3 regions of the Staphylococcus sp. TCBT05 genome follow, and region 3 is predicted to be linked to each of the others. Evidence: riboswitches for the same ligand, from Rfam matches in the RefSeq annotation. Region 3 holds a riboswitch; each other region holds the start of a gene.
The links. Region 3 has a riboswitch for thiamine pyrophosphate ahead of ACY191_RS10920 (ECF transporter S component). Riboswitches for the same ligand answer to the same signal wherever they lie in the genome.
Positions count from the first base shown of each region.

Region 1: linked by a shared signal. The riboswitch ahead of thiC (phosphomethylpyrimidine synthase ThiC) and the one ahead of ACY191_RS10920 (ECF transporter S component) in region 3 are both predicted to bind thiamine pyrophosphate.
Region 2: linked by a shared signal. The riboswitch ahead of tenA (thiaminase II) and the one ahead of ACY191_RS10920 (ECF transporter S component) in region 3 are both predicted to bind thiamine pyrophosphate.

Region 1 covers NZ_JBUQDQ010000005.1:865,452-871,432, forward strand. The annotation lists gene ACY191_RS03845 (haloacid dehalogenase type II) at 1-526, shown strand, start outside; gene ACY191_RS03850 (phosphatase PAP2 family protein) at 895-1,797, shown strand; TPP riboswitch at 1,946-2,046, shown strand; gene thiC (phosphomethylpyrimidine synthase ThiC) at 2,153-3,889, shown strand; gene ACY191_RS03860 (GNAT family N-acetyltransferase) at 4,226-4,735, opposite strand; gene srtA (class A sortase SrtA) at 5,028-5,603, shown strand; gene ACY191_RS03870 (N-acetylmannosamine-6-phosphate 2-epimerase) at 5,919-5,981, opposite strand, start outside.
Region 2 covers NZ_JBUQDQ010000040.1:66,901-72,881, reverse strand. The annotation lists gene yidC (membrane protein insertase YidC) at 189-1,058, opposite strand; gene thiE (thiamine phosphate synthase) at 1,146-1,784, opposite strand; gene thiM (hydroxyethylthiazole kinase) at 1,787-2,575, opposite strand; gene thiD (bifunctional hydroxymethylpyrimidine kinase/phosphomethylpyrimidine kinase) at 2,568-3,389, opposite strand; gene tenA (thiaminase II) at 3,382-4,071, opposite strand; TPP riboswitch at 4,159-4,257, opposite strand; gene ACY191_RS14070 (transglycosylase family protein) at 4,378-5,061, opposite strand; gene ACY191_RS14065 (single-stranded DNA-binding protein) at 5,516-5,935, opposite strand.
Region 3 covers NZ_JBUQDQ010000038.1:806,200-812,180, reverse strand. The annotation lists gene ACY191_RS10930 (energy-coupling factor transporter transmembrane component T family protein) at 573-1,379, opposite strand; gene ACY191_RS10925 (ABC transporter ATP-binding protein) at 1,372-2,787, opposite strand; gene ACY191_RS10920 (ECF transporter S component) at 2,800-3,375, opposite strand; TPP riboswitch at 3,465-3,566, opposite strand; gene graF (glycopeptide resistance-associated protein GraF) at 3,787-3,921, opposite strand; gene auxA (lipoteichoic acid stability factor AuxA) at 4,185-5,486, shown strand; gene ACY191_RS10905 (class I SAM-dependent rRNA methyltransferase) at 5,696-5,981, shown strand, end outside.

The DNA of each region.
Region 1 (5,981 bases), on a different contig from region 3:
TATGCAAAGATATATCCCTTTTGATGAATTGACGAAAGACTCACTACGACATACTTTAAATGTTTATGATATTCAATATAATAGAGAAGATATTAATAGATTGTTTGAAGCGTTTTTTAATTTAAATTATTACAAGGAGATACCTAAATCATTAGCCAATTTAAGAGATAAAAATATTGATGTAGGTATACTATCAAATGGTAATGATAATATGTTAATGCCACTCATAGATAATTCAGAACTAGGTGGTTATATCGACACACTTATTAGTGTTAATGAAATTAAACAATATAAACCGAGTGCTGCAAGTTATGCACTTGTATTAGAGTATTATCATATGAATAGAGAAGATATATTATTTGTCTCTTCAAACTCATGGGATATTACTGGTGCTAGTAACTTTGGATTTGATACAGCTTGGGTAAATCGAACAAATAAAAAGTTTGATGTAAACGGTCCAACACCAACGATAACGGTAAGTAATGTAAGCGAAATGGTGAAATGGCTAGAGTTAAATCATAAATAAAAAAGCAGTAAAATTCATGTTTAAGTCGACATGAATTTACTGCTTTTTTTATATTTAGCGAAGCTAAATATGCTTATAAAAATAAGGAGAACTTTAAAATTAAAAAAACTATATTCGCTACACAAATAATATATCATGAATAAATGATATTGTGACCTAACAGTTATGTCACATTTAGAATTTCATTATGGAATTTAGGCTTCCAATAATATAAAAAGATTGCAGTTATCTCTACAAAGATCATGAAAATTTTAGTTAATTCAAACATACATAAGCATAAAATGGGTATGGTTAAGCAGTAATAAAATTCATGAATAATAAAATAGTTATTAAAATTATTATTAAAAGATATTAATTAGGAGGGCATCATGGTTATTTCAAAAAGGTTCACAGCAATTGCATTACCTGTATTTTGCATTATTTTAGTACTCGCTTTATTTATTGATTTGCCAGTATCTAAACATTTTATGAATCAAAATTCAATCTTTGGGACAGTATTTCAAGATTTAGGTCTTTTTCCGCCAACTGTTATTTTGATTCTTTCAATGATTATTTTGAATTTTTATGTGTTTTCAAAGTTTGAAAGTAAATTGATTAAATATATCATTTTATTTTTATCTTTTATTTATACTTTGATAAAAACTAATACTTTGGTATCTGAAACATTTAAATATATCTTTGCAACAATGGACAATATTGAACGACATAAGCCATTAGGTGTGGCTAGTAATGAAGGTGATACCAGTAATGCATTACCAATGGGGCTAAGTTTCTTAATCACATTCATTTTACTTATGTTAATTACATTATTTGTTACAAAATTTTGGTTACAACAAGTTACTCAAACAGAGATAGAAAGATTAGTTCGCGTTGCATTTGTTAGCTTTTTTGTATTATTAGTAGGATTAGAAACGATTGATAGTTTGAAGGAATTATGGGGGCGAGCAAGACCTTATGAAATTGGTCATGACGGCGCACATTTTACAAATTGGCTTACAATCAATGGTAATACTGGTCACAGTTCATTTCCATCTGGTCATACAACTGATGCGGCTTATTTAATGTTTTGGGCATTTTACTTTAAAACACGTGTTGCCCAAAAGCGTATGTTTATTATTGCATTTATGTTTACTATTATCATGTGTGTGAGTCGTTTGCGTATTGGTGCACATTTCTTAGGCGATGTAACCATGGCCTTTACATTAATTACTTTATTGATGATAGCAGCAGATTATATGATTTATAAATGGAATGCAAAACACTTACATTAAAATAGAACAGAACATTAATATAAGTACCTAGGATTCTATTTGTTAAACAGAATCCTAGGTTTTTATTGTACTAGATTATGTTTATATTAATTTTCAAATTTATTTGTAATTATTTTTTATTAGTGTTAAGTTTAATTTAGAATTTAATAAGAATTGCTAGGGGTGCTTGTTAGCTGAAAGAGACATTAGTCTCAACCCTTTGAACCTGATCTGGTTAGTACCAGCGTAGGGAAGCAGAAAAGTACAGTATAAATGGAAAGTCTATAGAGTAGACTTTTATTTACTGTCGCTTCACTAAATATGTGATTTTCGACCAGGTCTCCTAGCAATAATAAAATGCTAAGGAGTTTTTTTTATGAAACAAGAAAAAATAGAATTAAAAAAGCAATTTCCATCAAGTCAAAGGATTTGGGTGAGTGGAGAAGATCCAGATATTCAAGTTCCATTTAGAGAGATACAACTTTCACCAACAGTAACAGAAGAAGGAACAACGGTTAACAAACCGGTGTTAGTCTATGACACTGCAGGACCATATCATGATACTAGTTATACAGTTGACGTGCAAAAAGGTATACCCAAATTAAGAACACCATGGATAGAAGATAGAAATGATACATTGGAATATGAAGGTAGGAAAATTGTCTCACTGGATAACGGATTTAAATCTAATAATCATAAAAAATTTGTCGAGACACCATTTAAATATCAACCGAAAAAGGCAAAAACAGGACAAAATGTTACACAAATGCATTATGCGAAACAAGGTATTATCACGAAAGAAATGAAATTTGTAGCTAAACGAGAAGATGTCTCACCTGAATATGTGCGTTCAGAAATTGCACGAGGACGTGCGATTATTCCTAATAATGTCAATCACCCTGAATCAGAACCAATGATTATAGGTAAAAACTTTCAAGTGAAAATAAATGCTAATATTGGTAATTCGGCAGTCAGTTCTTCTATAGAAGCTGAAATAGAAAAGTTGGTTTGGGGCATTCATTGGGGGGCAGATACGATTATGGATTTATCTACTGGTAAAAATATCCATGCTACGAGAGAATATCTATTGAGAAATTCACCTGTTCCTGTTGGCACTGTGCCTATCTATCAAGCATTAGAAAAGGTAGATGGTTCTGCTAAGGACTTAACTTGGGAAATTTATCGCGATACTTTAATTGAACAAGCAGAACAAGGCGTTGACTACTTCACGATACACGCAGGCGTATTATTACGTTATGTCCCGACAACAGTGGATAGATTAACTGGTATTGTTTCAAGAGGTGGATCTATCATGGCACAATGGTGTTTAGCGCATCATGAAGAAAGCTTTTTATATACACATTTTGAAGAAATTTGTGAAATAATGAGCCGTTATGATATTGCAATTTCTCTTGGAGATGGATTAAGACCCGGGTCAATATATGATGCAAATGATGAGAGCCAAATTCTGGAATTAAAGACATTAGGGGAATTAACTGCAATAGCTTGGGAATATGACGTACAAGTGATGATTGAAGGGCCAGGACATGTTCCGATGCATAAAATAAAGGAAAATCAAGACTTAGCTGATTTCCATTGTCAAGAAGCGCCTTTTTACACATTAGGTCCATTAACAACAGATATTGCACCAGCCTATGACCATATTACGTCTGCAATCGGGGCAGCCCAAATTGCTAGTTATGGTACAGCAATGCTTTGTTATGTTACTCCAAAAGAGCATCTGGGATTACCTAATAAAGACGATGTGAGAGAAGGTGTTGTCACGTATAAGATTGCAGCACATGCAGCTGACTTGGCAAAAGGTGTCAAAGGAGCACAACAAAGAGATGATGAAATTAGTAGAGCACGATTTGAATTTAGATGGTACGATCAATTTAATCTGTCGCTAGATCCTGATAAGGCACGTTCATATCATGATGAAACACTACCTGCTGAAGCAGCAAAGGTTGCCCATTTCTGCAGTATGTGTGGGCCTAAATTCTGTTCGATGCGTATCTCTCACGATTTAAGAAAGCACAATGATTTAAAAGAAGAAGGATTGAAACAAAAGTCTGAAGAATTTGTTTCAAAAGGTAGTAGGATTTACCGTTAGAGATAGAGTTTTGGGCGAAAATTCCCATTCTTAAAATAAGAGAACTATGCTATGAAGTGATGCTCCCTTTAAAGTAGTTACTGAAAAACGTAAACTTTGAAGGGAGCTTTTTATGATCCCAAAAGAAAATGAGCTTTACTCAAATATAACCACAGCGCATTATAAATTATATAATAATAGCGGTATAAAATATTGAGAAGTATTAGGTCGAGACTCCTAAGGAAGCAGTGTCAGTTGAAGGCCGAGGCTGAGACGGCATCTTAGGAAAGTGAGATAATAATATAAATATTGTAAAGTAAATCTTCTAGCTAAAAGTCTGAATGTATATAGCACAAATTAATGTTTCGTACTTTGAGAAGGATTTAAATCTAATTGATAGAATGCTAAATCTAACCATTTATCAAATTTATAACCTACATTTTGAATGGTTCCAGAATGTTTGAATTTAAATTTTTTATGCAAGTAAATACTATAATCATTCGTAGCGTCAATGCCTGCAACAAGTGTTCTATAGCCATTATTACGAGCAGTTTGGATGATTTCAGCCAGCAATTGTGATGCAATCCCTTTTCCTCTATGATGTTTATTTACATAAATAGAGTGTTCAATAGAATATTGATAAGCGGGCCAATCTCTAAATGTACCATAAGTAGCGAAGGCTATCGCTTCACCTCTTTCATCGTATACAAGAACAGGCTCTTGTTTATTAAGTTTATTTTCAAACCAAGTTTCACGTGATGCCAAAGTTTGAGGTTTATAAGTATAAACAGCGGTAGTATTCAAGATCGCATCGTTGTATATTTCTAGTATATTCGGTAAATCTGATTGCTTAGCATGACGTATCATAGCGCATCCCACCTTATATTAAAGTAAATTAGAAATCACTATCACAGTTATAAAAGTATGGCATTCATAATTAATATGAAACACTTAGTTAAACCAAGATATTTACGATGAGTGATTTAATACTATTTAACACTTAATTATTAAGTTCTGCAATGTATTGTTGTAAAAATTCTCCTCATTTATTTAAATATTTGGAATGCGAAATAACATATGGACTAGTCCAATTCTAAATGTATTGTGCTATACTTATATTCTGAAATATAAGTGCTAACATTAAAGGAGTATAAAAGAAATGAATAAGCTACTAAGGATAGTTGGTGTCATTTTTATTTTAATTGCAATTTACTTTTTAGCTAAGCCTCATATTGATAATTATTTAACAAAGAAAGCCGATGAAGATAAAATAACGGAATACGATAAAAAACAACAATTTTCTGGTGAGATTCCCAAAGATAAATCTAAAATGGTAGGCTATATTGAAGTGCCTGATGCTAAAATTAAAGCGCCAGTATTTCCAGGGCCCGCTACCCCGAAACAATTAGATCGAGGCATTAGTTTAGTTGAAGCAGACGAATCATTAAATGATCAAAATATAGCTATAGCTGGTCATACTTTCGAAGGCTCGGATACGTATCAATTTTCAAATTTACCTAAAGCACATAAAGGCAGTGTCGTTAACTTTAAAGTTGGGAAGGATAAGCGAAAGTACAAAATCTCAAAAATTTATGATGTGAAACCTAGTGATGTAAAAGTGCTAGATGAACAACAATCAAAGCAACACCAACTTACATTAATTACTTGTGATGATTATAATAAAAAGACAGGACAATGGGAAAAACGCAAAATATTTATTGCTAAAGCAGTATAAAGCATAACGAGTCTGGAATACAAATTCCAAAAAATAGCACTCAGATGATTGAATTCAATTTATCTGAGTGCCTTTTTATTTATTATTTCGTATTATTGGCTCGCTTTCCTAGGGGCCAGCTTCAGCCTGTAGTCTTCAGCTTGTCCTGTTCCCACAGGAGTCTCGCCAAAACACACCAAATTTATATGTGATTATATATTAATACACCTTAAAAATAAGGCGCTTTCGTATAATTTAATATGCATTCTGTACTAAATTAACAAGGTGCCTTATGTATCAGGCATATGGCATGTCTCAGACGCGTCTGTTATATATTTATTCATTTTTTAAAACATTAACAAAACGTTGCGTAATTTCTTTAGGCCGCGTGATTGCACT
Region 2 (5,981 bases), on a different contig from region 3:
ATCATGCTTCGACACACTTTTTTTATATAATTAAATATATGAAGTTACAAAATATTATATTGTAAAAAAATAAAAGCCAGTAAATGAATGGATACACTCATTTACTGGCTATATTTTAGGATTTATATCCTTGAATTTGTTAATTAATCAATAGATATAAATTTCTAATACTTCACATTTATTATATTTTATTTCTTTTTATTTTTCTTTGATACTACTTGTGTGTTCCCTGCTTTTTTACCAGAAGTTTCTTTGTTTTTACTCATTGCTTCAATCATTGGTGCAACTTCTTTTTTAGCGAGTTTAGAGTAGTACATATTAGCCAATTGTGTTTGTACAATTAAGAATGCCGCACTGACTGACCAATATAATCCTAATGCTGATGCTGAACTTAATGAAATCCAAACGATCATAATTGGTGAAATGATCATCATCATATAACCCATTTGTCTTTGTTCATTTGGCATACTCTTACTAGAAACAAATGCTTGTAAGAAGTATAATATTCCGGCAATTATCGTAATCCAAATATCTGGATGTGATAAGTTAAACCATAAGAAATTAGGATGCTCAGTAAATCCACCCTTAGAAGGATATTTTAATACGAAGAATAATCCCATGATGATAGGCATTTGAATTAACATCGGTAAACAACCTAACATACTCTTCATTGGATTCATATCATATTTCTTATAAACTTCCATCATTTCTTGGTTTGCTGCCATTTTTTCTTCTTGTGTGCGTGAGCGTTTAACTTTTTCTTGAATTGCGTCGATATCTGGCTTTGCAACTTTCATTTTTTCACGCATCATATGACTATTTTTATAGTTTGATAGCATGAATGGTAATAATACGACACGGATTGCTAATACAAGTACAATGATTGCTAGACCGTAGTCATTGTTAAAACTTGATCCTAGCCAATGAATAAGTTTATCCATTGGTTCTACAAATGTATTAAAGAAAAATCCGTCTCTGTTTTCAGGTTTTGAATAGTCACAGCCTGCTAAAAAGACCATTACACCTAAAAGCAAAGGTAGTAGTGCTTTCTTCTTCATTTTTCCACCTCTAATGATTTATTCACATAGAATTTATTTTATCATACTCAAAGAGAAGTAGAAATCAAAAACAGTGAATTTTATATATTATTCAACAGTTTGTAAAAATTGTCGAACAGTATTTGAAACTGAACTACTTTGAGCAATAGCAGAAATCACTGAAACGCCATCTGCGCCATGCTGCATAATTGTATTTGTATTATCTATTTGTATACCACCTATTGCCACAATTGGTAAATCTCCAACATGTGCACGTAAAGTTGGTATCATTGAAGGACCTACCGGTGCATTAGCATCCTTTTTAGATGAAGTTTGATACATCGGACCAACACCAATATAATCAACATGTGTAAGGTCAGATTGTTGATACTCATCTTCATCACTTATGCTCAAACCAATAATTTTATCTTGAAACTGAGTTGCAAATACATTAACTGACTGATCATCTTGTCCAACATGTACACCATCCGCATCGATTTTACGAGCTAGTTCAATATCATCATTAACTATAAATGGTACATTGTAAGCACGACATAATTCTAATAACTCTATTGCAAGTTTTTCTTTATCATTCCCTCTTAAAGCTGTAGCACCCTTTTCTCTAAATTGGAACATCGTTATACCGGCACTTAAAGCTTCTTTTAATACATGTTGAATCGTAGTTGCTTCCGGAATATCTTGTGTCCCACATATAAAATATAATTTTAATTGTTGTTTATCAAACATCCTTATACCTCTGTTCTACGATTTGATTTTAAATAATCATCATATGAAATATGATATAACGCGTCTAGTAATGCTGTCATAAATGATGCCGGTCCTTGATGACCTGCCAGTTGTTCCGCTGCTTCAGCTGCAATATTATAAATAGCAACCGCTTCTTCTAATTGCTGTATTTGTACCTTTCCCTTTTCAGTTAAAAAGGCCCCTACAATAGCACCTAATAAACAACCCGCACCAGTTATACGTGTCAGTAATGAAGAACCATTTGACAATTGAATCACTTTGTTATCCTGCGCTATAATATCTTCTTTACCTGTAATTACAATCGCTGTTTGTAATTGATCAAGTGCTTTACGTGCGATATCTATTGCATCTAAATTCACATCACTATCTGTACCTTTCATCGTTGTTTCATCATCGATTAGTGTTAGTACTTCAGAAGCATTACCTTTAATGACTGCGATATCAATTTCCTCTATAAATTGCTTACAGAACTGTTTTCTAAAATCAGATGCACCAACTGCAACTGGATCAAATATCACAGGTGTACCAACTTTATTTGCAATTTTAGCAATTTCTAACATATCTTTCGCTCTATCTTTAGTAATTGTGCCAATATTGATTAATAATGCTTGTGCAACGGATAACATTTCTGTCGCTTCTTCAGGTGCTTCACTCATTGCCGGACTTGCCCCTAAACTCAGTAAGCCATTTGCAGTAAAATGCTTAACAACGTCATTGGTATAACAAATAATTAATGGCTGCATGGTTTTTATCTTATCTAAATTATTCATCATCTAACCCCACTTCTTTCATATATGCAAAGTGATTTACTGGTCCTCTACCTTGTCCGATTTCTGGTGTATGTTTAATACTTAACGCTATAAAGTTTTTAGCTTTTTGCACAGCAGCATAAATTGATTTGCCTTTGGCTAATTCTGCTGTAATAACTGCTGAAAATGTACAACCTGTACCATGTGTATGCTTTGTTTCATAACGAGGTGAATCGAACGTAAAAACGTCTTCCGTGGTAAACAAGTAATCTTTAGCAGTCGTTAAATCTGTAGAATGTCCACCTTTTATCACAACACCTTTACTTCCAATTTCTTCGATAAATAACTTTCCTGCTTTATATATATCTGCTTCAGAATTAATCTTAAATCCAACAATTTCCTCTGCTTCCGGGATATTTGGCGTTGCAACAGTGGCATATGGTAATAAGATATTCTGTAAATCTGCTTTTGCTTCGTCATCCATTAAGGCATCTCCACTTTTTGCAAGCATCACTGGATCTATGACATATGGAATTTCTGGATATGCTTGTAAATATTGTGCAATTAACTCCATCATTTCTTTAGATGCAATCATCCCTGTCTTTATAGCTTGAGGCAATTCATCATCAAAGACACTTTCTAATTGTTCTTTTAACCATTCTGTTTCTAAATTATGAATATGTTGTACGCCCTTTGTATTTTGAGCAACAATACTTGTTATTGTCGCCATACCATAAACACCACATGCATGAAATGATTTCAAGTCAGCCATAACACCTGCTCCGCCTGTAGGATCAGTACCTGCTATTGTCAAAGCTATTTTAGGTTTATTCATCTTTATCTCCTCCAAATGACCATGCCTCTTGATTATAAGACATTGCAAAAAAGTTTTTTTCATGTATCGTACTTTGTAAAAATGATTCTTTAATTTCATTTCGTTCTTCTTTACTAACATGTGCTGTTAATTTATTCATTAAATCATCAAAGACTTTAACCAATTCATCCATTTCAGTACTGTAAAAGTCAAACCATTGTTTTAAAATTGAATCTGTATTTAATTCTGGATCTTGAAGTGCTCTATTAGCAATCACTTGATATACATATGGGCAAGGTGCCATAGCAGCTATTGTATATGCTGCATTTTCTTTAGCAAAGGCATAATAATACATATGTTTTATATAATGGTCTCCACTTGGGGGCCAAACCTTTTCTTTAACGATTTCATCATATGGAGCTTGCACATAATCCGCAAGAATTTCGTGTGCTTCAACTTCACCATCTACTATAAATTGAATTTGTTCAACTAAGAACTTAACATCTGTCAATTCAGGCATTTTTGGTATCAACAATGCATATATATTCGCAAATTCCTTCAAATAAGACGCATCTGCTCTTAAATAAAATTTTGTCGCCTCGTACGACAACTCTCCATGGAGCATGTCTTGGATAAATGGTTCATCATATATGTCATTTAAAATAGGTGCTGCTGCTTTTTTTAATTCTTCTGAAAATAACAAAATCAAAGTCCTCCTATAATAAAAAAAACTACATTCCAACAATAGGAATGTAGTAAATCTATAGAAGTCGTAACAAAACATGACCTACTATAAATTGCACTACTTTCCTACGTTGGTACTAACCAAATCAGGTTGTAAGGGTCTGAATTTATTCATCTCAGCCATTTGGCTCCCCTAGTAGTATTTTTTAATCTTTATATTTATTTAAACATAACAAAATGTTTATAACATTGCAATAAAGTCCAATTCACAAAATAAGCTCACCCCTAGTCTGGAGTGAGCTTAAAATAACTTATTTCATATATATTATGCAGTTACCCATTGTGAAGCACCAGCTGTATTATATAATTTAACTGCTGCTGCGTCTTGAACTGATTCTGGAGCTTCTGTTGGAGATACGCCTTTGTACTCATCAGGAGCTACTGAATCCCAAGTGCTTTGTAAGAATTGATATTTACCTGCTGCACCTGTTGAAGGATTAACAGCTTTTAAATCTCCGCCTGATTCACGTTGAGCGATTTGTTGTAAATGACTATTTACATTTACTGAAGAACCAGTTGATTCTTCACTACTTGAACTTTGTTGTGTTGAAGCTTGTTGTGTTGTTGCTTCTTGTTGTGGTTGTTGTGTTTGTTCAGTTTGTGGTGCTGCTTCTTGAGCTGGTTGTTCAGTTTGTGTAGTTGTTTGTTGTTGTGGTTGTTCAACTTCAGTTGAACCAGAATTATTATTTGAAGCGCCTTCGCCATAACTCCATGACCATGTTTCACCATTTGATTCAAAGTTATAGTTGACACCGTTTAAGTTAAAGTTATAGTTATATGAACCTTCATGTACTGGAGATTCATTTAATTGTTGTGGATTTGATTGAGCTAATTGCGCTAACTCAGCTTTATTAACTCCTTGTTCTGAAGCGTCTGCTGAATTTCCTGCTGCAACGCCTGTTACTCCTAAACCTACTGCTAATGTTGATGCAATTACTGTCTTTTTCATTTCTAAAAATTCCTCCTATAAGGTAATTAGTTTTATGATTAATTTGCTAAAGCAACTATAACATTCAAAACATACCTGTAGGTTACAGAGAAATAAAAAAACAACAGTCTTTTTTACATCCTAGTTACATCAAAAAAATTATATATTTTTTGAATTTAAACTGTTTTAGATTGCTATGAAAGCTTTTAAGCGTTTGTGATTGTTATTAACTGCGTAATATTATTGTAATTTATCTGACTATTCAGTCAATAAAAACTGTCACAACAGTGTTTTTTGGTGTGTTATTACACTCTATTTGAATGTGATTATCTTTATTTTCAACATGACAAAAGCTATCCTTCTCAATTTCAATCATTAGAGAAGAATAGCCTGAAAAGTATAATGAATAGTAGGATTAAATGTATATTAATTTGAATGGATTATAAAAGGGATTATTTGTTATAAAGTGGATGTATTAAACAATTTCAAATAATTTATTGTTTGCTATTTCAGATTGTTCGGTTAAATGTTGTTGCGCATCTAGTGGGATAGTTTCATAAAGTGATGTACTTTCTTTCGTAGCACGTTTAGACATGAACTTAATTGATTCGACAAATATTTCAGATACAAAATGTGTCTGACCTTCTTTCTCATATTTACTAGATTGTAACTTACCAGTAACGCCGACTAGTGAACCTTGGTTGATATAGTGTTCAATATTATGAGCTAGTTTACCGAATGCTTTACAATATAAATAATCACAAATGGTATTCTGATCTTTGTCTTTGTAACTCCGATTAACAGCTACACAGAACGTAGCTAATTTCTTTCCCTCCTTCTCATATATTTGTGGGTCCTTTGTCAGTCTACCGACAATGACAATGTTATTAATCATGTGTCACCTCCTTCATAGCCTTATCATATGCAAAGCTGTCTTTATA
Region 3 (5,981 bases):
TTTATATCAATACATCGTATTGTTATTGCTCGCTTACCTAGGGGATATGGGTCGAGACTTGATCTCTACACCCAACAACACCCAACTACACCCTCAAGAGTGTCGCAAACAATAAGAAATTCATATCTGTTATTACTACAAAAACAAGACACTTTCGTATAATTTAATAAACAGCACTAAATTAAATGAACGAGGGTCATGTGTATAAAAATTCAAACATGTCTTAATTAACTCTGCCAAATGAAAGACGACCACATGAAAAATGGACAACTCAAAGCGGGATATAATTTATAAATAGCCACAAACTTTTTAATACTTTGTAATTGGGATTTAGGGTCTGGTTTATTGAAGTGCTTGGTTGGCACACTTTCCACAGGTGTAATCTCAGCCTGTAGCCTTCGGTTTGAGCTGATACTGTAAGAGTCTGCCAAGCCACAACCAAGTATGGTCATAGGAAATTTCACAATATTTTAAAGTACAAAAAAGCAATTGTCTTCCTATTTAATAAAGACAATTGCTTTTAGTATGATACGGTATTTAATATTGGTTAAATTGAAATGAAAATTTTGAGATTAATAAATATTTGTTATTCGAATATCTTGAATACCAGTAATTGGTAATAATACTGATAAAAAATAAGCGCAAACTGCAATTAGGATAATTATTATGACAAAGAGAATATCTTTATAAGAAAACGGGGCGTAATAATAGTAAGTACGTTTTCCGTCTTTAAAGCCCTTTTTCTCCATGGCAACTGATAGTTGATGTGCTTTTCGAATATTTTGACTTAATAATGGGATAATTAAATGTTTCATCCGTTTTAAACCACTGTAATTGCTTCGGTCTATCATTTGATAGCGCATCTTCACTGATTTTCTTAGCTCGATTAAAGAGCTAAACATAAGCGGAACCATACGAATTGCAGCCATAAATGCATAGGCAACTTTAGGTTTGACCTTTAAATGTTGCATGAGACTGTAAAAAATCATAACAATTTGTGAAGTGAAAGCAATAAGAATACCGAAAAATGCAACAGTTGAAGTACGCATTGCCAAATGCAACCCTCTATATAAACTTTCAGTTGTGATATGAATGAAACCTAGTTTAAACAGTGTATGTGTACCATCACCATAGAAAATCATAAATAAGGCGGAAATGATACTAAAGATGACTGTGAAAAATACAAAAGGTAACGTGATCTTAAATTTTATACCGTTAAATATGAGCATAAATATTAAGATTAATGACATAAAGTAAACCATATAATCAAATTCATGTATTAATATAACGAAGAAAAATAACAATACACCAAGTAATAACTTCGTGATGATATTAACATCGTCTACGAAGGACTGTTTCTTCTTCCATTGATCAAACATTAATATCACCTATTTCTTCTATTAAGAATTGATTTTCAACATTAAACTTTCGAGTAGCATATCGTGAGATTATCTCGTTATCATGTGTGACCATTATAATTGTTTGGCCCGATTGAACACGCTTTTGGAATAGTTTAATTAAATTAAATGTATTATGGCTATCTAGTCCAAATGTAGGTTCATCTAACAAGATGAATCTTGAAGATGAACTTAGCGCTATTGCTACACTTAAGCGTCTTTTCTGACCAATAGAAAGTTCGAAAGGGTGCTGCGTTTGTACAGAATTGAGTTGTAATGTTGTTAACATATTTTCAGTTTCTTGTTTGGCTTGTTCAACCGTGTTTTGTTTATTTTTAAATTGAATATAAATTTCATCATATACTGAGTTTGTAATAAATTGAGATTCAGGATTCTGATAAACTAAGTACATGTGTTGCGCAGCTTGCTTAATTTTTGTGATTTTTTTGTTATCTATGAATAAGTCACCTGAATATTTCAGGAGTTGCATCATCGATTCGAGTAATGTCGTTTTACCCGTTCCATTACGTCCTGTTATGGTAATCCATTCACCTGATTTAATTGATAATTCAGGGATTTGTAATAACCGTCTTTTTCCACGTTGTATCGTAATATCTTGGAAATTTACAACGCTCTGAGTTGTAAAGTGCTGTGAGTGTTTATTTAAAGGCTTTGGTGCGTAATCCCATGCATGTGGATGCCAGACACCATATTCGGATAATAGTGACTCATAGTGCTTTAAAATGATTTCAGGTGTCTCATCGGCAATGATTTCACCATCATAATTGAAGAGTATGACACGATCAATGTGTTGCCATATATGCGCTACTTTATGTTCGACAATAATCACTGTTTTGTTATCCCATATTTGTTTGATTTTTTGCCATAAATCTTCAGTGGCATAAACATCCAACATTGCTGTAGGTTCATCTAAGAAAAGTGTGTTTGTTTCTTGTAAAATAGTCTCGGCTATCGCTAGTTTTTGTTTCATACCACCACTCAATTGATTGATGTATTGATTTTTATCAACGTCTAAATCAACTGCAGCCAAAGCATTGTCGATACGTTCATCCATTTCTTCTCTAGGAACTTGTAAATTTTCCATTACAAATGCCAATTCTTCATATACTTTAGGCATACAAAATTGTGTATCTGGATCTTGGAAAATGACCCCACAATCTTTGTCTATATGAAGGTCGTCATATTTCATTGGAAGGTCTACTAATTCTGGTACAATACCACTTAACACATTGAGTAAAGTACTTTTACCTGAACCAGATGGCCCAAGTAAAAGTACCTTTTCTTTACTATTTATATTTAAGTTTAAATTATTGAATATTTTTTTATCTGCATTTGGATATTTTAATCGTAAATTTTTTATGGATATCAATATTGTGACTCCTTATAGATTGTCGTAGTCATGTTTCGTAGCTGGTCTAAATAATTTTGTAACACCAGTTTGGTCGAGGGCTCTGACGATATAATAGGAAAGGAGTCCAGCTACAACAATTCCACTAATTACTCTACAACCTATATATAAAGCTAAGTTCCAACCTGCAATCTCTCCTAAATAACCATATGCAAAATCAATTGGTAGCGTTGCAATTGCAGTTAAGAATCCTGCTAACATTGCTACCATTGCACTACGTGATTTATATCTAAAAATTAAAAAGATAATTTCACAGGCTAAGCCTTGAACTAATGCATAAATCATTGTAGCAATGTCGAAACGTCCCATAATAATTGTTTCTCCTGCACCTGCAGCAAATTCAGCAAGTAAGGCAATACCTGCCTTTGGAATGATGAGATAAGCAACTACGGCCGCCATAAACCAAGCGCCATACGTTAATTCTTCAAGATGCAAACCTGTAATTTGAACTGCCTTATAAACAAAGTTCCAGAGATTATAAATCACTGCAAATACCACTGCAATCAATACAGTAACAAGTATTTCAGATAGTTTTAAACCTTTTGACATAATACTTTCCTCCCAAATAAAAAAACGCACAACCTTCTAGAAAAAGTGCGCGCTTAGATATTGGCATACAGATACTCAAATAAATTATTCAGTATCGCAATACACTTTCCTACGCTAGTTTAATCTAGATCAGGTTCAAAGGGTTTGAGGGTATACCTCATCTCAGTCACAAAACACCCCTAGTGCGAATGTTATATTTAAATTTAATTATAATGTATGACTTTTTCAATATTATGTCAAGGTTACTTTTTTAATAAAAGGGTAAATAACAAGTTAATAAATCGTATGAATTGGTGTTTGTATAGCTGAAGTTTTGGTGTTAAATAGGGTTGATAGACATATAAATAGGGTGATGCATAAAGCATCACCCTAAATCTTTATAATGTTTGACATTATAAACGTTTATTTAAATTAATCCAATGTGTCTTGAATATTCTTTTTAGTTTCCTCTACATCATCTGATGATGACTCTTTTTGTTCTTTTAATTTTTCTTCTGCTTCTTTTGCTTGTTCAGCAGCTTTTTTGTTTAATTCTTCTTTACTCATATGTGACACTCCTTATTGATGTTTGATTATATAGATGGTATACCACATAATATTAACTATAAACATAGCTTGATTGTGCTGTGTTTTACATTAAATTTTAAAACAAAAAATAAAATTAACGAATTTAATGAAATAATTGTTTAATATCATTAGTAATGTGGAATTTTGACAATACAACTAATCTATCATACTAAAGACTTATTTATTAGATTATTAAAGACAAGAACTAAATGTTCATATATAATAACTTTGAGGTGAATGGTATGTCTTTTATAAAGAAACACGCCGAGATACTATATAGCTATATCATAGGCATCGTTTCGCTTTTCACAGGTCTCATCATTTTGGTTAATTTACCTTTAATTCATAAATTGAATGGTAAAGGTAAACCAGAGTTACATATCCATAATGTATGGGATTTTATTAATGCTTTTTTCAGTGAAATAATTAGGGTGATGAGTAACTATATAGGGAACTTCCCAATAGTAAGCGCCATAATCATTATTTTATTTGGTGTCGTTGTCCTATTATTAGGTATGACACTGTATAGAACGACAGGTTATGACTATGATATTTCAATCTTCTTTTTAGTTATTGGAATTTTATTTTTCTTAATTACACTAATTTTAATGACGCAAGTTTATAGTTTCTTTGCTATTATTTTTGTCATTCCTTTTGCTGTGCATATTGGTTACATTGTGTATAAGGATGAGTTAAATAAGCATCATAGAAAGTACCATTATTTATGGATTATTTTCACATATGGTATTAGTTATTTATTAACGCAAATCGTGCTTTATGGCAGAATTGATAGTGACGAGATTGTCCCAGTTGATATTCTTAGTGTTAACACATTTTTCTTAATAATGTGGTTGTTAGGTCAAATGGCAATTTGGAACTTCTTATTCTTGAGAAGATCACTGCCTTTAACTAAAGAGGAATTGGGTGAGGAAGCCCCAGAGCTTTCTAGAGCTAGTAAAGACTCGGTATCAAATCAAACTAAAGAACATTGGAAAAATTTACAAGACAAAACTACAGAATTTACACGTAAAACAAGAAGAAGTGTGGATATTCAAAAGGCTAGAGAAAAGAAAGATAAGTTTATCGAAAAATGGAAGAATAAAATTGATATTCAAGAGGATGATGTTCCAAATTGGATGAAGAAACCAAAATGGTTAAAGCGCGCATATGTAGAACTTATATGTGGTGCGGTATTACTATTCTTTACATTAATTGAATTCAATAATAGAAATTCATTATTTGTGTCAGGAGACTGGGAAATTTCACAGACGCAATATGTAATTGAATGGGTAACATTGTTCTTACTAATGATTATTATTATTGTATATATTTTAACGACACTTACAAATTTCTTACGCGGCAGATTCTATTATCTTCAATTGTTTATGGTAAGCATATTATTCTTTAAATTGTTAACAGAATTTGTAAATATTATGGTTCATGGATTGTTATTATCAATATTCATTACACCGATTTTATTTATCATGTTAATAGCAGTCATTGTTGCGTTTACGATTAAGTTACGACAACCTGCAAATGATTAAAGTATGATGTGAGTAGACGTTACCTATCTTCCTATATGATTTAGGAAGGTAGGTTTTTTTATGTATTTAAGTAAAGTTGAGTAACGGTATCTGACATTACTAAAAAGTACTGATATAATTAGATTTTTAATGTAACACTGTATATGAAATGATAGAATAGATAAGCAAATTAAAATCATACTAAATAGTAGAAAGGCTGTCATAATATTATGAAAACTGCCACATTAAATAAAGGAAAAGAAACAAAATATTTAAATCAATATCCATTAGTCGAAGCGGATGATATATATGATCATGACCATTTGAAAGAAGGGGATTTATTTTATATCGTTAACGATCAAGGTATTTATATTGCTACAGCATATGTAGGAAGACAACATAAGGGACTTGGTTGGGTATTAAGTTATGAGCAAGACGAAGAAATTAATATACCATTTTTTGAAAGATTGTTTGAACTAGCAAAAGAAGAAAGAACTTATTTCTATAATATAGACG